3 regions of the Paenibacillus sp. JNUCC 34 genome follow, and region 2 is predicted to be linked to each of the others. Evidence: predicted binding sites of a transcription regulator. Region 2 holds the regulator's gene; each other region holds the start of a gene.
The links. The regulator LexA, encoded in region 2, represses DNA repair genes until DNA is damaged. The targets are predictions, from matches to a motif close to CGAACATATGTTCG.
Positions count from the first base shown of each region.

Region 1 (8,234 bases), 1.3 Mb from region 2:
TGATGTGCAAGAAATGACAAAAATACGCAAGCGATACTTAGAAGCCATCGAGGCAGGGGACTATAAAGTTCTCCCAGGCAGCTTTTATGTTCGGGCATTCATCAAAACCTATGCGGAAGCGGTAGGTTTAAATCCGGATGAACTGCTCGAGGGCCACAAACAGGATGTGCCCAAGCCGCAGCCGGAAGCAACAATGGAGCCAGTTATTCAGAAGCGCGCCGCACGAGCGTCTTCCGATCGGAATATGAGCTGGCTTCCAACAGTATTGATGTGGACATTTCCTATATTGATTATCGCTGTTATTTATCTATATGCGGTTAAGTCTAATAATTCCGCACCGGGCGACGCAACTCCACCGACAACACAGAATGATCCGGCTGATCAAGGCGGGGGAGATCAGACTCCTACACCGAGTCCTGAAGGCGCTCAGGGCGAGGGTGGTACTGATGAAGGAAATGTAACCGATCCAGGAACTGAAACAGGCGAGGAAGAGACAGAGCCTGAAGAAAAACCGGCCGAAGAGCAACCTGGTCAGGTCACCGTGACGGAAGATCGTAAATCAGGCAAAAATACCATCTTTAAAGTGGCTGCACCAGCTGGAACGCCTGTGAAAGTAGAAATAAAAGCAACGGGACAGAGCTGGGTTGAGATTTACCGTGGTTATAACTCGACTGGTGAAAAATTATCGTTTGGCATGATGAATGCTGGAGATACGGTAAGCTTTGATATGGACAGTCAAGGTATGTACGTCAAGTCAGGGTATTCCCCAGCAACGACTATTACGGTAGGTGGACAGACCGTAACTGACGGTAAATCGTCTTCGCGTATGATGTTTGAGCCGGTTGATTCGGGATCGAACAGCAGTGATAGCACCGAAACAGAGGGAGAATAGTCTTTCCTTTCTCGGGAGAAATTAATAGCGGTATGCGGAATTCGCATACCGCTATTTTCACATTCCTGAGGAGGTGGGGTCAGATGACAGCCAGTTGGATTGTAATTGGACTGGGCATGATTGTAGGCCTTTTGGGATATTATCTAATTCCACATAATTGGGGGTACGGTATTCTCGGTTTCGGGCTTGCCCATATTATCCTGGGTGTTCTTGATATGTTCCGTCAACCTGCAAAAAACAACAGCGAGAGCAATTAGTGCCCGTAGGCTTCGTTTTCTCCTTAAGGTGAAGACGAGGTCTTTTTGCATCAATTGCATTACGGTGGATTAGACTTCCACCTCAGTTATACCCTATAATAGAATGGACATATAGTTCGAAAGGAAGGAATAACCATGAGTTCTGAAAGTTCATTTGATATCGTGTCCAAGATGGACATGCAGGAATTGAGCAACGCGATCAACCAGGCGGAGCGTGAGATCGAGACCCGCTTCGACTTTAAAGACAGCAAAAGCAGCCTGAAGCTCGATAAAGACGCGCTTGTCATCGCATCTGAGGACGAATACAAGTTGAATGCGGTTATCGATATTTTACAATCCAAAATGGTGAAACGGGGATTATCCCTGAAGAATGTGGATTACGGTAAAATTGAACCTGCCTCACTCGGTACCGTTAGACAGCGTCTATCGCTCAAGCAGGGCATTGATCAGGAGAACTCGAAAAAGATCAATATCCTGATCCGTGATTCGAAGCTGAAGGTAAAGAGCCAGATACAAGGAGATCAGATTCGAGTTACAGGTAAAAGCAAGAATGATCTTCAGGCGGTTATGCAGCTGCTCCGCAAAGCGGACCTTCCGCTGGACCTACAGTTCACCAACCTGAAATAAGCCTAGGCCTCCCTTCGTGTGCGAGGAGGAGGTTTTTCTTTTTTTTGACATGGACCAGCCTTAATATTATACTGAAAATCGATATTACAGGAGTTCGGAGAAGATTACGTGGTGGATGAATGCAAGCAATGTCATCCGCTTAACATTTTGTACATAAAATTAGATTAGAAACTCTCAACCCCAATATAGGGAGGTTGCTTCATGAATTTACCGAATCGCATAACGTTGGCCCGGATTTTCCTAATACCCATAATGATGATTTTTTTGCTGGTTGACTTCAGTTTTTACCCGGATCCGATCGTATGGAACGGTTTTAAGCTGCCATACAACCAGCTCATCGCTGGGCTGATCTTTATACTGGCGGCCAGCACGGATGGAATTGATGGTTATCTGGCGCGTAAGAACAATATGGTAACCAATCTCGGCAAACTTTTGGATCCGCTGGCAGATAAACTGCTTGTGGCTGCTGTTCTCATCTCATTGGTTGAGATGGGAAAGGTGGAGTCCTGGATCGTGGTCGTGATTATCAGCCGTGAATTTGCTGTGACCGGATTGCGTCAAATTGCCCTTCTTGACGGAGCTGTTGTAGCCGCAGGGAACTCGGGCAAGATAAAGACGGTGATTCAGATCGTGGCTATTGTGGCATTGATGATTAACAACTTTCCGTTTGTGTTCTTTGGAATTCCGTTTGATCAGATTGCAATTTGGGCGGCAGCATTGATTACGATCTATTCCGGTGCAGAATATTTTGTGAAAAACAAACACCTTCTCAGGGGTACTGGGGCATAATAGCAATAGGAGAAATCCTATTGCTTTTTTCTTCCATTTTCACATAGATCAGGGTAGGGGTAATAAAATCAATAGAGAGTTATAAACAGGAGGTTGTCGTGGTATGAAAGCTGAAATTGTTGCGGTCGGGACCGAATTGCTGCTCGGCCAAATTGTTAATACAAATGCACAATACTTATCCAAACAATTGGCGGGTATGGGGATTGATGTGTACTACCAGACCGTTGTTGGTGACAACATAGAGCGCATAAAAGAAACGTTGAAGCTTTCCTGCAGCCGTGCCGATATCATCGTACTGACAGGAGGCCTTGGACCGACACAGGATGATATTACGAAGGATGCTTTGGCGGAATTCATTGGTACTTCACTACATATTGATCGGATGGCCATGGATAGCATTGACCGATTTTTCATGGACCGTGGTAAGGAAATGACAGAGAACAACAAGCGTCAGGCACTGGCTATTGATGGGGGAACACCGCTACCGAATGAAACTGGACTTGCCGTTGGTAATGCCGTTACGCATGAAGGAACTCATTATATCGTACTTCCGGGACCACCGCGAGAGCTGATGCCTATGTTTGAGCAGCAGGCCATGCCATGGCTCATGCAGCATGTACTTACGAATGAGTTGCCACTCTACTCCAAAATGCTTAAATTTGCGGGGATCGGCGAATCTGCGCTAGATGACCGTCTTTCGGATTTGATCAGTGCCCAGACCGATCCAACTATAGCGCTATATGCAAAAGAAGGAGAAGTGACGGTTCGAATTTCTACAAAGGCTCCCAGCGAGGGAGAGGCTATGGAGAAGCTGAATGAGCTTGAAGAACAGATAAGAAGCATCGTGCCTGAACATATGTATGCGAGTGAAGATGTTCCGATTGAACAAGTAATTGTTGATATGATGGCTGATCGGGGCTGGACACTCAGCGCTGCGGAAAGCTGTACGGGCGGTCTTGTTATGGAGACCCTCACATCCATTCCTGGCAGCGCGACGATGCTGCTTGGCGGAATCGTCTGCTATACGAACCAGATCAAGCATAAGCTGATCAATGTGCCGCAACAACTGCTTGATGGCGAAGATGCTCCGGGTGCTGTTTCACCTGAAGTTGCCGAGGTTCTTGCCGAGCAGATCCGGATGGTGACAGACAGTGACTTCGGTTTGTCGGTGACAGGTGTCGCAGGTCCAGGGCATGCCGAGCGCAAGCCAGTAGGGCTTGTGTATATCGGGTTGTCTGAACGGGGCAAGAAGACTGAAGTTCATGAGCTTCACTTGAAAGGAAACAGAGAGATGGTGCGGATCCGCGCGACCAAGGCACTATTATATCGTTTATGGCGCAGACTTACGGCAGTAGAGTTCCAGTAAAAAATTAACAACAGACTTGAATCAAAAGTTTGCTGGAAGTATAATTGGTATACGGAAGAACCGTGGCATATCAGATGATGTGGCCGCGGTTTTTGCTATTTTGGGAGCTGCCGCGGTTGAAGCCGAGGGAGGGAGCGTCCAACAAAAAAAACGAATGTATGTTCGAAAAAAGGCTTGGCAAACGTGTAAAAACAAGGTATTATATTACTATCAACAGTTGAAGGGTTGTGGAAGAATTGTCAGATCGTCGTGCTGCGCTGGATATGGCGCTTCGTCAGATAGAGAAACAGTTCGGTAAAGGTTCAATTATGAAGTTGGGTGAATCAACCCACATGCAAGTGGAAATTGTGCCAAGCGGATCGTTGGCATTGGATATAGCATTAGGAACAGGCGGTCTGCCTAAAGGTCGGATCATTGAAGTCTATGGACCGGAATCATCCGGTAAGACAACGGTGGCACTTCATGCTATAGCTGAAGTTCAAAAAGCGGGTGGACAAGCTGCATTTATCGATGCCGAGCATGCTTTGGACCCGTCATACGCCAACAAATTAGGTGTCAACATTGACGAGCTTCTGTTGTCCCAGCCGGATACGGGAGAACAGGCTCTAGAAATCGCCGAAGCACTTGTTCGCAGTGGTGCTGTCGACATTATTGTTATTGACTCGGTAGCAGCGCTCGTTCCGAAAGCGGAGATCGAAGGTGACATGGGTGACTCTCACGTGGGTCTGCAAGCCCGTCTGATGTCACAAGCTCTTCGTAAATTGTCTGGAGCAATTAGCAAATCGAAGACAATTGCGGTTTTCATTAACCAACTTCGTGAGAAGGTCGGTGTGATGTTCGGTAACCCGGAAACGACACCAGGGGGCCGTGCATTGAAGTTTTACTCTACAGTTCGTCTTGATGTCCGTCGTATTGAGAGCATCAAGATGGGCAATGACATTGTGGGTAACCGCACACGTGTTAAAGTTGTAAAGAATAAAGTTGCTCCTCCGTTTAAGCAGGCTGAGATCGATATTATGTATGGTGAAGGCATTTCGAAAGAAGGAAGCCTGATTGATATCGGTACGGAACTTGATATTGTAGATAAGAGCGGCGCATGGTATTCCTTCACTGGAGAGCGTTTGGGACAGGGCCGTGAGAATGCGAAGCAATTCCTGAAGGAACATCCGGAGATTGCAGACGTTATCGAGAACAAAATCCGGGAAGCTAGCAATCTGACTACAAATGTGCCTGTTCAAAGCGAAAGTGACAAGGCAAAGGAAGAGTTGGAAGAGAAAGAATTGTTTAAAGCAGAATAGTTCACCGTATATTTGCGGTGTCTGAAAGACCGCCGGTGCATAATACATCACCGAGCGGTCTTCTTGAGTATATGAATTTATTTGTTTTAAGAATTTTGTATTTCAAGAAGAGCGCTTGCTGTCTGTATAGTGCGGACGGCAAGCGCTTCTACTTGTTTACTGCGGAAGAGTAGGGGGGAAATGATGGAAGCGGAATACAATCACGAGCCAGTACCGCAAGAAGAATTGAACGGTGTCTCTCATTTTCCGAATGGTGAGGATTTGATGATCACCTCTGTGGAAATGCTGCGAAAGCCCAAGCACCGATATCTAATTACCTTTGGTCGATACAGCATGTCGGTACATGAAGATGTCATGATCAAATACCGGATGATGAAGGGGAGTATATTCCGGAAGGAAGAGCTGGAGGAGATCGTTGTTGCAGATGAGCGGCAGCAGGCTTATGTTGAAGCACTGAGATTTTTGGAACGGAAACCTCGAACGGCTCAGGAGATTGCACAGCGTCTTAACCAAAAGGGAATGACAGCTGACGGTATAGAGAAAACGATTATTCGACTCCAGCAGGAACGTTTAGTTGATGATGAATTATATGCCAAACAGTGGGCAGAGCAGCGGATCACAAGGCAAAAGAAAGGGCGGATGTGGGTCAGGCAGGAACTCCGTCAGAAAGGGATACAAACTGAACTCATTGCCGATGCTTTGAATGAAGTGAGCGAAGAGGATGAATTCCAGAGCGCTTATACTGTGGGACAGAAGAAATGGTACCAGATTAAAGGAGATGCCCTGGAGCGCAAGCGTAAGACGGGAGCTTTCTTGATGCGCCGTGGTTTTACGGGCGAACAGGTACGCAAAGTTATTAACAAATTGATTGCGGAGGACCGTGAAGCGGAAGAGTGTCTTGAAGAGCCTGAAGCGTTTAATTGACAAATATTGCTTATTAGGGCTCTAAAGTGCTGTTTTTGGATGATCATGGTCATTAATCAAGTGCTTTCCCTTGACAATTTCTTTTCTTAAATACTAAAATGAAAATGAATCTTTATCATTTATAGGTGCCTTTTTCCTTCCAAAAAAGTTACTTTTATGAAAGATTCGATTCATGAGACGCCAATTCATAGTGAAATGTAATCTGTCGGTATCGGCGGGCTATGCGTATGTTACACCATACGCAATGTTGACGGCAGAATAAGCTGCCGGAATTTTATGTATGAATGAAGCTAGAGTGACATGACAATTGAACATTCCCAAGGAATGCCTTGGAGGAACCAACGAGGAGGTGAACAGATGGAAACCCTGATCTGGATCATAATCGTTCTCGTTGTAGCCGCTATATTCTTTGGGTTCGGTTATTTTATTCGCAAATCCCTTGCAGAAGCTAAAATTTCCAGCGCAGAACATGCCGCCATTCAGATCGTTGAGAACGCTAAGAAGGAAGCGGAAGCGCTGAAGAAAGAAACGGTACTCGAAGCTAAGGATGAAGTCCACAAAATTCGGGCCGAGGCTGAAAAAGACACTCGCGAACGTCGGAATGAAATTCAACGACAGGAACGCAGATTGTTGCAAAAGGAAGAATCGCTGGATAAAAAATTGGAATCTTTGGAACGAAAAGAAGAACAAGTGGCGAACAAAGAGAAACGAATTGAAGAAACCCAGCAGCAGATTGATTTGATTTACAAAAACCAGGTGACAGAATTGGAGCGAATTTCCAATCTGACCATGGAAGATGCCAGAAGCATCATTTTGAGCAACGTAGAGCAGGAAGTTCGCCACGAAACCGCGCAGATGATCAAAGAACTAGAGCAGCAGGCTAAGGAAGAGGCAGACAAGAAGTCGCGTGAAATTATCACGCTTGCCATCCAACGCTGTGCAGCTGATCATGTAGCGGAAACTACGGTTTCCGTCGTGACACTGCCGAACGAAGAAATGAAGGGCCGGATTATCGGCCGTGAAGGCCGTAACATCCGTGCACTTGAAACCCTTACAGGGATTGACCTCATTATCGATGATACACCGGAAGCGGTTATACTATCGGGCTTCGATCCGATTCGCCGTGAAATTGCTCGTACAGCTTTGGAGAAATTGGTGGCGGACGGTCGGATTCATCCGGCTCGTATCGAAGAGATGGTAGAGAAGTCCCGCAAGGAAGTGGATGAACGGATTCGCGAGTATGGAGAGCAGGCAACCTTTGAGGTTGGTGTGCATGGTTTGCATCCGGACCTGATCAAGATTCTGGGCCGCTTGAAATTCCGTACAAGCTATGGACAAAATGTGCTGAAACATTCCATGGAAGTGGCTTACTTGACCGGTCTTATGGCTGGAGAGCTTGGCGAAGACATCACATTGGCGAAACGTGCCGGGTTGTTGCATGACATCGGTAAAGCGCTGGATCACGAAGTGGAAGGGTCGCACGTTGAAATCGGCGTGGAGCTGGCGAAGAAATACAAAGAACATCCGGTGGTTATCAACAGCATTGCTTCCCACCACGGCGATTGCGAAGCGACCTCCGTTATCGCTATGCTTGTCGGTGCAGCTGACGCATTGTCTGCGGCAAGACCGGGAGCACGTAGAGAAACACTGGAGACTTACATTAAGCGTCTCGAGAAATTGGAAGCTATCACCGAATCGTTTGAAGGTGTTGAGAAATCGTATGCCATTCAAGCCGGACGTGAAGTCCGTGTCATGGTACAGCCAGATAAGATCGATGATGCTGAAGCTTTCCGCTTGGCACGTGACATTACGAAGACGATTGAGAATGAACTGGATTACCCTGGTCATATCAAGGTCACCGTCATCCGTGAAACTCGAGCGGTTGATTACGCGAAATAAAGTTCCAGATAAAAAAGTGGCCGCTTCCCGGCCACTTTTTATCTTTCATACCGAAATTTTTACGATTAGAGGAGTTGATTGGCATCAACGTTTTATTCATAGGCGATATTGTTGGCAGCACTGGCCGGAAGGCTCTTAAAACTTCTTTGCCGGAATTGAAGTCCAAATATAATCCGCATATC
Region 1 covers NZ_CM177770.1:2,123,548-2,131,781, forward strand. Annotated here, with positions in the region: gene AC2TF5_RS10010 (helix-turn-helix domain-containing protein) at 1-892, shown strand, start outside; gene AC2TF5_RS10015 (hypothetical protein) at 976-1,149, shown strand; gene AC2TF5_RS10020 (YajQ family cyclic di-GMP-binding protein) at 1,285-1,776, shown strand; gene pgsA (CDP-diacylglycerol--glycerol-3-phosphate 3-phosphatidyltransferase) at 1,978-2,565, shown strand; gene AC2TF5_RS10030 (competence/damage-inducible protein A) at 2,669-3,931, shown strand; gene recA (recombinase RecA) at 4,168-5,229, shown strand; gene AC2TF5_RS10040 (regulatory protein RecX) at 5,413-6,153, shown strand; gene rny (ribonuclease Y) at 6,511-8,052, shown strand; gene AC2TF5_RS10050 (TIGR00282 family metallophosphoesterase) at 8,136-8,234, shown strand, end outside.
Region 1: the regulator LexA is predicted to act here: its motif matches at 4,083-4,096, upstream of recA (recombinase RecA).

Region 2 (8,234 bases):
GATAGGTTTTTGTTTATTTAAATGAAAACGATTCATTAGGAATATGTGACTTAGGAACTATTTTTTACATAAATAGACGATTTTGTTTAGACAATTCTTTTTATGCAAAGTATGCTCTTAAACATACTTATTGTAAGGGGAGAGTAGATATGAAAAAAATTTTTACGTCTGTTTTATTTTCGTTTATATTGGTGCTTAGCTTTTCCGGAAGTACCTATGCAGCAAGTGTTGGACAAGCCTTAACAAATCCAGAAGAAGGTTGGAAAAGATATGACGATACCAACCAAGCTATAGAGTACGTGGGTGACTGGAGAACTCAGAACCACACTTCGTTTTATCAAGGATCAATGAAATATACACAATCATATAGTGGGTCAAAAATAAAGTTTGCTTTTGTTGGTTCCAAAATCAGATACATAGGAGTAGGGCATCCCTCACATTCAACAGAATTGGTAATTACGATTGATGGTGTAAGCGAAAAGTTCAGCCAAAGAACAAATGGTGTTGTTTACCAGCCCCTTGAGTATGAAAAAACAAATTTAGATTATGGTTATCATACAGTTGAAGTAGTCTCTAAAAATAGTTTTGGACCAAGGTTAGATGCTATTGACATTGATGAGACAGGGTATTTAGTTGATTCTATTGCTCCGCTCGATCTTAAGGCAAGTGCGGGAGATAGCCAGGTAACTCTAAGTTGGAAACAAGTAGATTCGACAGAAAGTTATGTAATTCACTATGGTACAGAGTCAGGTAACTATACAAAGAATGTGACAGTTACTAAAGATGTTTACCAAAACTATGTAATTCCAGAGTTGACTAACAGTAAAACATATTATTTTGTCGTAACCTCAGTTATCAATGGTGTAGAATCTGGATATTCAAATGAAGTATCGTCAACCCCTCAAGGAAATACAACTGAACCAGAAGAACCGACTATTCCTTCCGGAGATCGGGCAATCTTGATCGTTACAATGATAACTGGATTGGAAAAAGAATTTGATCTGCCGATGAGTGACATAACTTCATTTATAAATTGGTATGATGCACGTGATGCTGGAACAGGACCTGCTAAGTTTGCAATCAATAAATACACCAACAATAAAGGGCCTTTCAGCAAACGGACAGATTATGTGATATTCGATAAGATTTTAACTTTTGAAGTCAGTGAATATACAACTAAGTGATATGTAGACAACTGAAGCTGCCGAAAGGCGGCTTTTTTGTCGTATACCTGTCACCTATATTAAAAGGGATGAATATTGGATACCCAGTTAACTATTCGGCACGTAGCTAGAAAATAGCTTATTCCTTGTGAGATAGTGATAATTATGGCAAAATATATGAATTAAACGTTTTTAAACTCAGATAAAAAGAAAAACAATGGGGGATCGATCCATCTTGAAAAAACAACAGTTTCCAGACCGAAAAGACTTAACTTACTGGATAATTATGTTAATATTATTGATGATTTTTATTATCACATTATTTACGAGTAATCCGACCTTAGTTAATTCAAAATTATCTCTGGCCTCAACGCTCTCTTCAATTGCTTTGGCTATTGTGGCAATTCTGTTTTCTTTTTTTCAGTCCTCAGATAGTTCTAATCAAAATGCTGTTTTGACAGGAAAAATCAATGATTTAATAAACAACATAGATAGTTTGCAAAAAGTTAGTGACACTCTCGAGAAGCATAACGACAAGAAAATCAAAGAAGTTGATGACCTACAACTCAAAATTCAAAGTATAGTCGGTGATTTAGAAACCAAAATTGCAACAATAAAAGAAGATGCGGGTGATATACCCCAGAATATTGTTACAGCTAAAGAAGAAACCTTGCAAGAATTGGAGAATATTAAAAATAAAAATTATAGCAAAATATCAATTTTTGGTCCTAACGCTTTGCTTAATACTATTAAGTCATTAAAATCTGAGAATGGGCTTGTGCACATACAAGTACTGTGGGAAGCGATATATAATCATAAAATAGATGTATCAATGAGTGAATTAATAGCTATGTTGAAAACACTTGAAGAAAAAGGTAATATTGAAATATTAGGAGGGATAAACTCTCGAGGTTCCATAAGATTAAAAGATAAAGATGATAAGGTTTACTACAGCAATAAGAAACAATAGTGTATACTATTGGCATTTCCGAACAGTCGCTGATTACTCAGCGGCTTTTTAATTACAACACTTACCGCCTAACAATGGCCTAATCAAGCTATATAATTAGGTTGGAGGTGGTAAAGTGTTTATTTCTCCGATGTTACTAGAAACAGCTAATGGCCCATTTTGCCATCAGGATTATATATTTGAATTGAAGATTGACGGTCATAGGCTTATATTTTCCCAACAAGAGGGAAACATTCGTCTGTACACCCGACACTAGACGGATTGTACAGGGCAGTATCCCGAACTTCTTTATCCTTTTGACGATGACATCATACTGGACGGTGAAGTAGCTTGTATTGATGCAGAGACCGGTCGCATTGATTTTGAATTGGTAATGAATCGGTTTCAAGCTAAGAGGGCAGATAAGGTACAGCAACTAACAACTATTCAGCCAGTCACGTTTGTAGTATTTGATGTTTTGAAGTACAAAGGGATGGACCTACGGAAGATGCCACTAATGATGCGTAAAGAGATCCTGAGCGGTATAAAGATGCCAAATAAACACTTTGGAGTGATACCCTTCGTTGAGGCTGCTGGTGAGGCTTTATTTACTCAAATGGAAGCTCAAGAGCTTGAGGGGATGGTCGGGAAAAAACAAAACAGCATTTATGAAAGTCGCCGATCTGCTTCATGGCAAAAGGTCATAAACTGGACATATGCTGATGTGTTTATCACAGGGTACCGTAAGAAGAGTTCGGGTGGCTGACTTCAGTCGTCACAGAATCGGGACAGTTGCGGCCGACCGGTATTATAGAACTTGGTGTTCCGTCAAAAGTTAAGCAAGCATTTTACGGAGTTAGTACAGCGTTGGTTAGAGACGAGGATAAGAACTTCGTGCATCTTGAACCGATGCTTAGGGCAAAGGTAATAACGCGTAATTGGACTAAAAAAGGTATGCTTCGATCACCAGTATTTGTAGAATTTATTCAAGCTACCTCATGAATCGCTGATAAATGTGTACTGATACACGTTAGCTAAATCAAGAAAAACAGACCATATTTAATCTGGTCTGTTTTTCTGTAATAATTACGAATGCAATAATCCTAATTCATTCATAAAAGATGTTGCCAAGGGAAGATTTTATTATTTGAAAGCTTTGACTGTTGTTTATAATCCATTCAGGAAATCTTCAATTTCTATGCTTGATGAACTATGCTTTTTAACTATCTCAAGCATTCTTTCATGGTTGAGCATATGAAACCGTTCAATCATTATTTCAGTTACAAGGTTAAAGCAATCCCTAGAATTTAATCTGTTTTCAACATTATGATCAATCACTAAATTCTTTGGTGCTTCATTTGTAACTTGTTTTATAGGTTCGTATGGAGGAAGATCTGTTGTGACTAAATTATTACTTTTTTTATCTATAAGCAACTCAAAAATTGTATAAATTGATTTATTCCTTGATTTCATCATCATACCGATATCTCCGAGAAATGCACACACAGTGAATTCCTTATCTTTCATATTTCTTTGTAGTTCATTAATTAATGCCTCTCTATTATAAAAGCTGACTTTTGCGATATTAAATAATGTCGAAATCCTCTTACATATGTCAAATTCATCGGTTTTCGGATATGAGGAATAATTATTAAGCTCTTCCTCATAATATTGAATATATTCTCTAAATATTTCAAACAAGATATGTTTTTCAAAGGACGGATAATCAATATCATAATATAAATCGAATAAATTATAATAATCACGGTCACTCTTAAATAATGTTTCTAAAATTCGACCTTGGTATTCTTTAGAATCTATTTCAATGTATTTAGCTGCAAAATACTCCATAATAGATTTATGTTGCCATTTATAATAATTCCCTGCATTAGAAAAAAGAGGGACCGCATTGTGGCAGTCATTTAAAAAGTCACTCGAATTAAATTTTTTTTCTGTTGTATCTTTTTTGACGTTTTCAATTAATTGGAGTAGTTCATCTTTGTTAAACTCTATTGTATTTCTGCGTAATGACTCAAAGGCAACCTTACGTAGTACTCTATGAAATTCGTCCGAGTCAAGCTGTGTTTTCTTTTTTCTTATAAAAGAATCACCTTTTGATAGATCGTGATGTTCAAATAAGGCGTCATAAACATTCCTATAAAATAAATGCTTTTTAAAAGGAATTGTTTCTTTATACTCAAACCCTTTGTAAAGTAACGAAACCATTAATGGGTTTCCAAGGAAATCATCGAGTTGCTTTAAATTATTACCTTCATTTATTTTAGAAATCAATTTATCTACATATTTATTTTTTACATCATATTTATGAAGTAATTCAAATGCCTCTGATTCATTCAGCGGTTTAATGCTAAAACGTTGAAACTTACCAAAACTATTTAGAGCATCTGACGGTCTGGATGATAAAACAAAGATATTTTTGTTAGCTTTATCTACAAAACTTTGTATATCTCGAGTCACAAATTCTACGTTCTCAAATGTTACTTCGTCATAACCATCCAACAAAAAAATAAAATCTCCAATATCAATTAAATCAAGTACAAATTGTTTATCAAAATCGTGGTTTAGTGCATTTATATTTTTGATTATTTCATCTAATATTGAATTTTGGTCATTTAACCTTCTTAATTCTATAATAATTGGTATTCCGGAATTCTTTTTTATTACCGATAGAAACAACCATTTCATTAATGTTGATTTTCCCATTCCTGCTGAATCTTTTATCAATATAGTTTTGTATGTATTGAAAAAATCCTCATTATAGCTATCTATTAACTCTTCCAACTCTAAATCTTTATTATACAGAGTTAATGGTATGTATATGTTTTCAATTTCAATTCTTTCATCATTAAAGACTATTGTATTCATGAATCTACTATTATATGCAGCCTTTTCTAGATAATCTTGAAATTTATTAAAGAATACACTTTCTTCAATATCCCTTCTACGATTTCTATTTTTTAGAAAATTCTCTAATGACGGTTTCAACCAAGTATTAATTAATAGTCCTATAGATTGCTTAAGTGATTCTGTTGTTATGACGTCAAGTATATTAGATGGATTCATAAATGTGTATTCTCCTTGCTTTAATCTTATTTATAACTGTTCATTGAACGGAGTTATATCTATTCCAACCTATCATCACATCTCGCTATGATCTATGTGGCATATTATACCATTACTTTGTATTTAGGAGCAGAGTCTTATTGATAAGTAATACCCGCAAAGACTTTACAGTTTATCTGCTCTGGATGCTTAATAGTCTCACTTTAAAAGAAAAACAGACCCTTATTAACAAGGTCTGTTTTTGTATATTTAAAACGATTATTCTTTGAAAGTATTTGCCCCCAAAATGTCCCCCTGATTGCCCCCAAACTTAAAATAAAGGATGAAAAGCTATGAAAAGCTTGGAATCAAAAGTCGTGAATTACGCGCTATACAATGAAGGGAAAAATTAATTTGAAAGTCTTGACCATAAACAGAACGCAAGTACATCAATGGGAACGCGATCAATATATGACTCTGTACTAATAGTTGAAACCCTTGGCGCTCTAAGCGTCGGGGGTTTTTGTTTGTGGGGGGAACTTATATGAAGAAGATTGCATGGTTCTTTTAATTCTTGGGTTTAAAAATGTTGGACAATGGGTCCAAATAGGACCGAGTGATAGCGATATCGAAAAAAGGAGTTATAAACACGCAGATCGTGATTAAGAAAATTAAGTATTTCTATCTTTATTTCACTTATCATATTGACGAAAGAAGCTCATTTTTCATACATATGAAGATATAAAAAAGGTTACCGCTTGTCCAAGACAAGACGGTAACCTTTAATTAGTGTATTGAGATAAAGGCTAGTGGATATCTCTAAACACGCCGACAACTTTACCAAGTATGGTGACATGGTTTAAGCGAAGAGGCTCATATGTCGGATTCTCCGGTTGGAGACGGATGTGGTCTTTCTCTTTATAAAAAGTTTTCACAGTGGCTTCATCTTCCTCGGTCATAGCTACGACAATGTCGCCGTTGTCAGCGGTCTGTTGCTGACGGACGATAACATAATCTCCATTATGAATGCCAGCTTCAACCATACTGTCACCCATTACGGTTAACATGAATACTTTGTTGTCTCCTACAAAATGCTGCGGTAGAGGGAAATAGTCTTCAATGTTCTCTGTAGCAGTGATAGGAACCCCGGCAGTAACTTTACCGACGACAGGAACTCTGGAGATGGTGTGTGTGAATAAATTACTATTCTCCGATTCTTCTTGCCCGAGTAGCTCGATGGCTCTTGGCTTCGTAGGGTCACGACGGATTAAGCCTTTCTTCTCCAAACGGTCCAGATGACCATGTACTGTTGAACTGGAAGCCAGTCCGACAGCTTCACCGATTTCTCGTACGGAAGGCGGGTAGCCTTTGCTCCGAACTTCGTTGCGGATAAATTCTAATATCGCCTGCTGGCGGCTGGATATCTTCGACATTCCGTATCAACCCCATTTAGTAACGTTTGGGAAAATTATAACATAGAACTTCCGTTCGCACAAACATAAGTTCTAAAAAAATAAATAGAACAACCGTTCGCAAAAGTATTGAATCAAACAAGTGTTCGTGTTATATTAAAATCCATAAGAGAACACTTGTTTGGGGGCGATGATTATGTTGAGATACACTACATACCGCAGTATTTATGAAGGACAGTTTCGGGAAGAGACACATAGCCAGGCTTCTCTATGGAATCGTACGGTGGAGTTGATTAAGTCACGTGGGGCAGGTAAATTGATGCTCATACTGCTGATTGTTGTTTTAGGATGTACTGGTGCATTCTCTGTTTTTGCCGGGGGATTGGAGAAACCGACAGCAGAGAAGAATATTATTGTGCAGCCTGGTGATTCGCTCTGGAGTATTGCAGCGGCTCATAAGCCGAAGAAGATGGACACAAGGGTATACATCAGCTCTATTAGGGAAGTTAATGAGTTGAAAGGACCGGATATTCAAGCTGGAGATGTATTGTCGTTACCTCTATGGTGAAGGATATGGTATACCGATACGGAATTCATAATCTGTTAAAATAATGGTATTATATATAGAAGAGTACATGTACGAGCTTGGTAAGGAGAGGTTTCCTTGACAAGCTCTTTTTGACATGTCAAAGTTAAGAATGAATTTTTTATTGGAGGCGAAGGTATGGATATCGATGCTTTAATAGAACGTATAAACGTTCTGGCGAGAAAAAACAAAAATGAAGGTTTGACGGAGGAGGAACAAAAAGAACGTTCCGATCTTCGTGAAGTCTATCTTAATAATCTTCGGAGAAATTTCCGACAGCAGTTGGATTCAATCGAATGGGTAGATGAGGAGAAAGACGGTCCTGGTTTGAAACATTAAACTATTTCTGCTTGTCAGCTCAAGAGATCTATAATATGAAGTTTAGCGAAGAGGGGGAGACTCATGTCTCGTTCATGGGAAAGAAAAGTTAATAAGAATATGTCTCAACTTAACAAGCAGCGTAAGAAGCAGGGACAAGCAATACTTGGAACGACGAACACATCATCCAGTGATGGAGATGTATTTAAAGGGCGTAAATACGTTCTGCCAATCATTTTGCTTGCACTAGCTGTTCTTTATGCGCTGCTCGGGATGGCTACAGTTGATGCGGGAGCAGGCAGTAAGACAATGAACTACATCGGAGTCAGTTTGTATATTTTGTTGGCTTTGATGATTTTTTTGCGGAAACCATACTTAAAAGTAGGACGCAGCACAGTATCGACTTTCAAATTTAACCGCGAACGTAAACTGACTGCATCAGAGATATCCAAAATCAGAATTTTGCAAGGTTCTGTTGTCATCGAGAATAAAGCTCGCGGCGGAAATTGGGTGTTCTCGCGTCTGATTAACCGTTATGATACAAAAGCGATGGGGGAAAGACTGGAGCAATTTGCGAAAGTCAATCAAATTCCAGTAGAGCACGAATAATGGATTGGCCTGCTATTTTAGAGGGCATGTAAAGGGAGATGGAGAGATGCCGGCATCTGCGGTACTGTTTGACCTGGATGATACGCTATTATGGGATGAAAGAAGTGTAGAGGAAGCATTTGAGGTAACTTGTA
Region 2 covers NZ_CM177770.1:3,390,037-3,398,270, reverse strand. Annotated here, with positions in the region: gene AC2TF5_RS15920 (fibronectin type III domain-containing protein) at 150-1,184, shown strand; gene AC2TF5_RS15915 (hypothetical protein) at 1,399-2,133, shown strand; partial or broken gene AC2TF5_RS15910 (ATP-dependent DNA ligase) at 2,249-3,114, shown strand; gene AC2TF5_RS15905 (NACHT domain-containing protein) at 3,280-5,196, opposite strand; gene lexA (transcriptional repressor LexA) at 5,982-6,608, opposite strand; gene AC2TF5_RS15895 (LysM peptidoglycan-binding domain-containing protein) at 6,784-7,155, shown strand; gene AC2TF5_RS15890 (DUF896 domain-containing protein) at 7,312-7,512, shown strand; gene AC2TF5_RS15885 (hypothetical protein) at 7,576-8,100, shown strand; gene AC2TF5_RS15880 (HAD family hydrolase) at 8,147-8,234, shown strand, end outside.

Region 3 (8,234 bases), 510 kb from region 2:
GGAACGACTGCCGCTGCCATGATCATTTATGGAGCAGCCGCTTCCGCTTACCGCGAACCAGGAAGAAGGTTTCTGGCTAAATTCCGCTACATTGAATCGTTTACTTCCTCCGTGGAGAGGCATCCTTTTAAAGCTATCGTTATTGCACGTCTTATGCCGATTGTTCCACAGATGGTAGTCAACGTATATGCTGGTGTCGCATCCATTCCTTTCTGGACTTACACGGCTGCCTCAGGACTCGGAAAAATCCCCGCGATCCTGATCTACGCTTATCTTGGAAACGGCCTTGTTAATAACCCGTTACAGTTTGCCATCATCGCCGCGATTATCATGGCTGCTACCGTTATCGGTTTAGTGGCATACCGAATGAAACACCGAAAAAACAGCATCTGATGCTTTTTTTGGATACAAGGGTATAATGATTTATAATGAGATTTGCAGTTACTTCACCTGACTATGGAGGGATATCATGAATAATACACAATCAAACACAACAGAGCTGGCCACGTTTGCAGGAGGATGTTTCTGGTGCATGGTCTCTCCTTTTGAAGAGATGCCCGGCATTCTCAAGGTCGTCTCCGGCTATACTGGCGGCCATACGGAAAATCCAACTTACGAAGAGGTTTGCTCGAATACAACAGGTCATTATGAAGCCATACAAATAACGTTTAACTCTCAAATTTTCCCCTATGAGAAACTGCTAGAGCTGTTCTGGCAACAGATCGATCCGACCGACGCTGGCGGACAGTTTCACGACCGTGGCACTTCATATCGTACAGCCATCTTCTATCACACAGAGGAGCAGCAGCGTCAGGCTGAAGCATCCAAGCAGACTCTGCAGGCAAGCGGCCGGTTTGATAAACCTATAGTGACGGCAATCATTCCGGCAAGTGAATTTTATGAGGCCGAAGAGTATCATCAGGGCTATCATAAGAAAAATCCGTCTCATTACAAACGATACCGCAAAGGATCGGGACGTGAGGATTTTATCGAAACGCACTGGTCATCAGTTAAAGACAAACTTGAGCTCAAGAACCGCCTGACACCTCTTCAATATGAGGTAACACAGAACAACGCAACCGAACCTCCTTTCCGAAATGATTTTTGGGATCATCATGGCGAAGGGATTTATGTGGACATCGTATCTGGCGAGCCACTCTTCAGTTCCCTGGACAAATACGATTCCGGTTGCGGCTGGCCAAGTTTTACCCGTCCGATCCGGGAGTACAATGTTAAAGAAAAGACTGATCTAACCCATATGATGGTGCGTACCGAAGTCCGCAGCAAGCAAGGTGATTCCCACCTGGGACACGTCTTTGAGGACGGCCCTGGTTCGAACGGCCTCCGTTACTGCATCAACTCTGCCGCTCTCCGCTTTGTACCAAAAGAAGATATGGTGAGCGAAGGATACGGAGAGTATTTGCAGTTGTTCCCATAAAAAAAACATAAAAAAGCTCGCCCTGATCCAGGCGAGCTTTTCGTATTAAAAATTAACGGCCTCCAACAGAATGCTGTGCAGTTGGAGCAACCTGATTGCGTGTAACTCGTGCCGTTTTCGGTTTCTTCTCCACGCCATACGTAGCCGTTATAGTAATCATCTGTCCAGCAATGGACACGGCAAGAATTGTATACAGCGTTTCAACCAGCGGCAGATAGAATAGTGAGAGCAGAAGTACGACGGCGTCCATTAAGAAAAATACCGTACCTACCTTCAGTCCGCTCCTTTCACTAATCAATACAGATATGGCATCATCCCCACCCGTTGCTCCGCCGTAGCGAAGAACGATCCCGGCTCCAAATCCGGTAAGCAGACCAGATATCACAGCGGCTGCTAACAAATTATGGTTAAGATCAATAACAACAGGAGAATAACGTTCCATAATTGCATAAAAGAATGAAAACATGCCAGCGGCAATCATTGTGTTGATAATAAATTTGTGACCCTTTAAGAACCAGGCGATAATCAGCACTGGTATGTCCAATAGGATCATACTAAGCGCTGGCGGTATATCCAAAATATACTTGCCTAGCAGCGCCAGCCCCACAAATCCGCCTTCCGATAAATGGTTCTGAAAATTAATGTGATAATAGGTAAATGCGAGTAAAAACGTTCCAAACAACATGGCTAACATCGTGTGCATCATCATAATGATGTCTTTTCTTGTCCTCATACAGGCTCCCTCTAGTCGTAGTAGATTGGTCAGACATAGTCCAACCTCTACGGAAAGGTAACCTTGAGGAGTTCATCCTTCGCATCAAAGCTTCCTTCCTTTCGCAGAGACTGTCCTTGTCTTTAGACGTCCGACTTCGCTCTACGAAGGAAGCTATGTGTATGAGAGATCATAACGTTTCCAAATCGTCCTTTGGGGATTCGTCCTTCGGGGACACATGGTATCCTGATCCTTTCTTGTTTAGTTAATTTGTTGTAGATAGACTGAAGTAGAGAAGGAATTCACCGGTGAAATTACCTTCCGTTCAGCCTGTGCTAAATATATTATAACACATTTGCGATGTTAACTAAACAGCTTACTTGAAGAAATTGGGAATTATCTAACTTGTTGTGAATTTGTTCATTGCCAACTTATTAGATTCATGTATATGTTCACGATTCTGAAATATGCCCTGTGATCAAAATCACCATCACTTCTCTCCCAGCCTGCCTATACTTATATGAGAAAAGTCACACGATACTTTTAGAAGAGAGGGATTTTGACATGTTAGACCCACATACCATTGAAATCATCAAGTCCACGGTTCCCGTTCTCGAAGTTCATGGGAAGGCAATTACCACCGTATTTTACCAAAAACTATTCCGGCATCATCCTGAGCTCTTAAATATTTTTAACCATGCGAACCAGCGCCAAGGCAAACAGCCAACCGCCCTTGCGGGTGCTGTCTATGCCGCTGCCGCCAATATCGACCGTCTGGAGAATATACTTCCTGTCGTTAAGCAAATCGGAGAAAAACACCGCGCCCTGAACATCCTGCCAGAACATTATCCAATCGTTGGCGAAACACTACTCGCCGCCATCAAAGACGTACTTGGCGATGCTGCCACACCCGAGATTATGGATGCATGGGGTAAGGCCTACCAGATCATAGCTGACGTGTTCATTAGTGTGGAAGCAGATATGTACAACACAGCTGAAGCTGCACTGGGTGGATGGAGAGGCTATCGGAACTTCATCATCGACCGTAAAGTGGAAGAAAGCCGTGTCATTACTTCCTTCTACTTAAAACCCGAGGATGATCAGCCGATTTCCCAATATGAACCCGGACAGTATATTACCCTCCGGGTGAAGCCTGAAGGCGAGCAGTATACCCATATCCGGCACTATACCCTTTCTGCAGCCCCGGGACAACCTTATTACAAAATCAGTGTCAAACGTGAAGACGCTGCAGAAGACAAACCTGCCGGAATCGTATCGAACTGGCTTCACAGCCACGCTAAGCCAGGCACAGTAGTGGAGCTTAGCGCTCCTGCCGGGTCCTTTACGTTGAATCAGACCGATGAACATCCCCTTGTGCTCATCAGCGGAGGCGTTGGTCTAACCCCAATGGTAAGTATGCTTGAAGCGACGCTTTCTACTCAGCCACAGCGCCCTGTGACCTATATTCATGCTGCTATAGACGGCAGCCATCATGCCATGAAAGAACATATCGAGAGATTGGCCACTACCCATAAACAACTAGACTCTTACGTCATCTACGAATGTCCACAAGAGGGAGAAGCCTGCCACAAATCGGGGTACATCGACCTTTCCTTCCTTCGCGACACGGTCGATCCGCTGTCCGATTGTTATTTCTGCGGACCTCTGCCGTTTATGTCCTCAGTGCAGCGTGACCTGAAGTCTCTCGGACTACCAGACGAACGGATTCATTATGAATTTTTCGGCCCTGCAGCATCATTGGAAGCTTAAACTGGCTTATTCGTGGTCCGGTGCCACAAGCTCGACCTTGATCCGATCAGGATCTTCGAAGAACACGGCATAATGGCTCGGACCGCCAGCATAGGGATACTTGTCCTCATACAGGACGGGTATCCCTTTTCTTTTTAACTCGGATGCCATATCATCCACCTGCTGACGGGATTTTGCATGAAATGCCAGATGATTCAGGCCCGTTCTTCGCCGATGGTAAGGATGGGAGAGGAATCGTTCCTCCGTCTGCACAAATACAAGATAGGTAGCACCTTGTTTCCAGCTAACGCCGCTGTCCCACTCCTGATATAGATGATAGCCCAGTTCTGTAAGCAGCCACCCCCAGAATTCCCGGCTCCGATTCAAATCACTTGTATTTATCTCCACATGATGCAGCAAGAAGCATTCCTCCTGATTTTTTAATGTTGTCCTCTTAACAGCCGGTTTACCGTCTCGCGCCGCACCCCGATCAGCTGACCGATCTCTTCCTGTGTAAGCAGCTCAGTCAGATGTAATCCTTGTGAATAATCATCAAGCCATTTGATTAACAGCTCCAGCCGCTCAGCGGGAGTGCCTACCGTCAGGTGGTCCAGGCGCTGCTGCATGAAACGTACCTTCTCCTGTAAAAGTCTTGCCACTTCCAGCGGCCTGTCTGGGTTCTCCTTCAATTCGCGGTACCATTCTTTTGCCGGGATGATCTCGATTTCGCTACGGATGACCGCTGTGGCTGTACCATGTGTTTCCTTTGGGCTGATGAGTGAGTGATGCGGAACTGTCTCACCCGGATACAAAATGTTGAACAGCACGATGTTCCCGTTCTCATGCAGCCTTGTCACTTTAAACAATCCGCTTTTGATGTGATATAGAAATTCTCCGCTATCCCCTTGATGGAACAAAACTTCCCCTTTGTGCAAAATCACCAACATCACTCCCTGCTATCTGAATCAAATCCCTCTGCATGGAGCAGGCGGACACATATTTGTCATTATAACAAAAAGAAGACGAGTTCCGGCCCAAAAAAATTTACGGCTTGCCATTGTTATAAACGTGGTTTAACATGAGTAACATATAAGAACATACGTTTCTATATTGTAAGGAAGTGACATAATGAAATATCCCCTCCTCCCTCCGGCTCCGACGGAAGAAGATGATCTGCTTGTCAGATCCTATGTGGTACACGGCATTATGCTAAAAATGCTGAAACGGGACATCAATACCCTTCATACACTTTCTCTGAAAATGCCCGCACTTTATATCCGCAGCCTCAGCCTCATTGAAAAGGAAACCTCCGGAAATCTCTGCTCCGTCCGTCAGAAACTCCGTGTTCACGGTATCCGGATCTCGGAAGAAATTCGTAAATCCGGCGGAATTGAAGCCGTGTTTATGTGTCGCGGCTATCACCGCACTCTATGGTTATCATGGGAACTTATCCAGAAAGAAGCCATGAACAGGCTTCATCGGTATTCAGGTTCAAATTTGGCGGCATACTAGCCTAAATGGACTTGAAAGAGAGGGATATGTCATCCGGAATATTATCCGTATCTACCTCACCGACCTCAAAAACATAACGACGAATTGGGCCGCAGCCGTACTGATTATAGGTCTCGCCGTGCTGCCTTCGCTCTACGCCTGGTTTAATATTGCATCCTCATGGGATCCGTACAGCCAAACTTCCGGTTTATCCATCTCGGTAGCCAATCTGGACGCCGGTACGACGCTTCACGGCACGCCTATCAACGCAGGGCAGGAAATCATACGTTCACTCCAGGACAACCACAGTCTCGGGTGGCGGTTTACAGATCAAAAATCAGCTGTAGAAGGTGTACAACATGGTGATGATTATGCCGCCATTGTTATTCCTAAAGATTTCTCGGCACGGATCGGCACCGTACTTACGGACGAACCGGTAAAAGCAGAAATTCTATATTATACGAACGAAAAAATAAATGCAGTCGCTCCAAAGGTCACAGCTAAAGGAGCGTCCAGCATTGTCGAAGAGGTCAGCAAAAATTTTATTCAAACCGCTAACGGGACTATCTTTCAAATATTCAATACGCTTGGGATCGAGCTGGAAAATGAACTACCAACGATTAAAAAGGTTGAGCGTTTAGTGTTTCGCATCGAGAATCATTTTCCGGAACTAAACCGGGCCATGGAAACCGCCATAGAGGATATGCAGACCGCCAGCAAACTGGTCGCCCAATCTAAAAAGACACTGCCCGTACTTGAGGAGATGGCCCGCAGCGGGCAGGAGGCGGCAGGGGCTCTTGCTGGATTTGCCAAACAGACTTCCGAAGCGTCCGTGTCGCTCGAGCCGCGTATAAAGCAGGACCTTACTGTTCTGAATGAAGCTGCAACCTCTGTCCAGCAGGCAATAGCTCTCGCAGAGCAGTCCGGAATTTCTCCTGAGGAAGCTCAGGCTCGCTTGAAAGAGGCTGGGAAACGCGCCGGAGAAGTCGCAATAGTGACAAAACGGCTGTCCGAATTGTTCCAGCAGCTGGATTCAGCTATACCGGGCACCGGCGCAGCCGCTGCAGCCGCTGATCTAAAACGTATCAGCGAGCGATGGACTTCGATTCAAGAAGGTACTCAGGCCGCCATTACGGCCATAGGACAAGATGGCGAAGCTGGAGCGAGTCAGCTCACTAAATTGAGGCAGCTGGCAGATGATGCAGCCAAATTGTCAAGTGGGCTGCTTAACCGATATGATAGCGAGATCGGCCCCCGGATTTCTGCAGGTCTAGATCGGGCGGGGAAGACAGCCCAGACTGTCCAAACCGAGCTAAACCAGGCTTTAAAGGCAATTCCTGATGTAAACCAAATTCTCCAGCATGCAGAAACCGGCCTTGCCGCAGGTGGCAAAGAAGCAATTGCCGTACAGAACCGTCTTCCAGAAGCCGAGCAGCAAATTTCCAGACTTGCAGACGGCTTCCGCAAGCTGGAGCAAGAAGGGGCACTCGGGGAGATTATCGATTTGCTCAAGAACAATTTCGAGAAGGAAAGCCAATTCTTTGCGGAGCCGGTTATGCTTAAAGAAAACCGGTTGTACCCGATTCCGAACTACGGCTCAGCCATGTCTCCCTTTTTCACGACCTTATCACTTTGGGTCGGGGCACTGCTGCTCGTTTCACTGCTAAGCGTAGAGGTGCATCATGAAGAGGCTGTGTTCGGAAGCACAGCAGTATATTTGGGTCGCTTTCTCACCTTCTTGTCCATCGCAGTCTGTCAGGCGCTGTTCGTCACGCTCGGTGACATGTTTCTTCTGGGAACCTATGTCGTAAATCCCACCTGGTTTGTGTTGTTTGCTGTTGTAATCAGCTCGGTATTCATGCTGATCGTATACACGCTCGTATCCGTCTTCGGCAATGTAGGCAAGGCGATGGCAATCGTGCTGCTTGTGCTTCAGCTGGCAGGCGCGGGAGGAACGTTCCCCATTCAGATGACTCCCGCCTTCTTTCAAGCTATTCATCCTTTCCTTCCCTTTACCTATGCGATCAGCATGATGCGCGAAGCGGTCGGGGGCATTTTGTGGGACATTATATATCGCGACCTGCTCATCCTGCTCGTCTTTGCGGTCGCGGCACTCGCCATCGGTATCGGACTGAAGAAACCTATAAACCGCGCGGGGAACCGCCTGGTGCAAAAAGCTAGAGAATCCAGGCTGATTCATTGATCCCTCTGAGAACCATTACCTCATCTAATCGACTACTCAGAAAAATAACAGCCGTTCCCCATCTATAGCGGGAAACGGCTGTTTAACATGAAGTGTCTGCTTTTTGCTCTAAATCCGGTTCATCCATTATCGATTGTCGTTCTCGTTCGTTATAGCAGTTGTTTTTCGGTTCCATGCCTGATAATGATGAACAGCAAGACCGGCAAAAGACGGATGTTCCGTCCCTAATACAGCCACACGGTGCGCTTCGTTCTTCATCACCTTTTCACTTTTGCCGTGGAAAGTTAGATGATCTCCTTCTTTCGTATCTGTCAGTTCCATACCGATCCAAACGGATTTGCCAAGCTCGTCCGCCTGTTCCAGCTCTTCGCGGGACAATTCATACATCTTCTCCCCGTCGTCCCGGTAAGACATGACCGCAACAGCATCCGCCTGCTCCAACATCCAGCGGCTGAAATTGCCTGAACCTTCAGGCCCTGGTATCGAATCCAGCCAAAAAGGAACCGCAGCGCTAATCTCCAGCCCCTGGCGTCTTGCTTCCTGCACCCATGACTCCATATTCCCGCTCCATTCCCTGACGACCTGCTCCTGTTCACGTTCCCAGCGTCTTAAGATATAGGGTTCAACATCCAGCTGAACAC
Region 3 covers NZ_CM177770.1:3,902,105-3,910,338, forward strand. Annotated here, with positions in the region: gene AC2TF5_RS18340 (TVP38/TMEM64 family protein) at 1-393, shown strand, start outside; gene msrA (peptide-methionine (S)-S-oxide reductase MsrA) at 470-1,438, shown strand; gene AC2TF5_RS18350 (YitT family protein) at 1,491-2,171, opposite strand; gene hmpA (NO-inducible flavohemoprotein) at 2,715-3,920, shown strand; gene AC2TF5_RS18360 (VOC family protein) at 3,927-4,319, opposite strand; gene AC2TF5_RS18365 (Crp/Fnr family transcriptional regulator) at 4,340-4,840, opposite strand; gene AC2TF5_RS18370 (YhjD family protein) at 5,028-5,411, shown strand; gene AC2TF5_RS18375 (YhgE/Pip domain-containing protein) at 5,530-7,593, shown strand; gene AC2TF5_RS18380 (hypothetical protein) at 7,720-8,234, opposite strand, start outside.
Region 3: the regulator LexA is predicted to act here: its motif matches at 4,889-4,902, upstream of AC2TF5_RS18370 (YhjD family protein).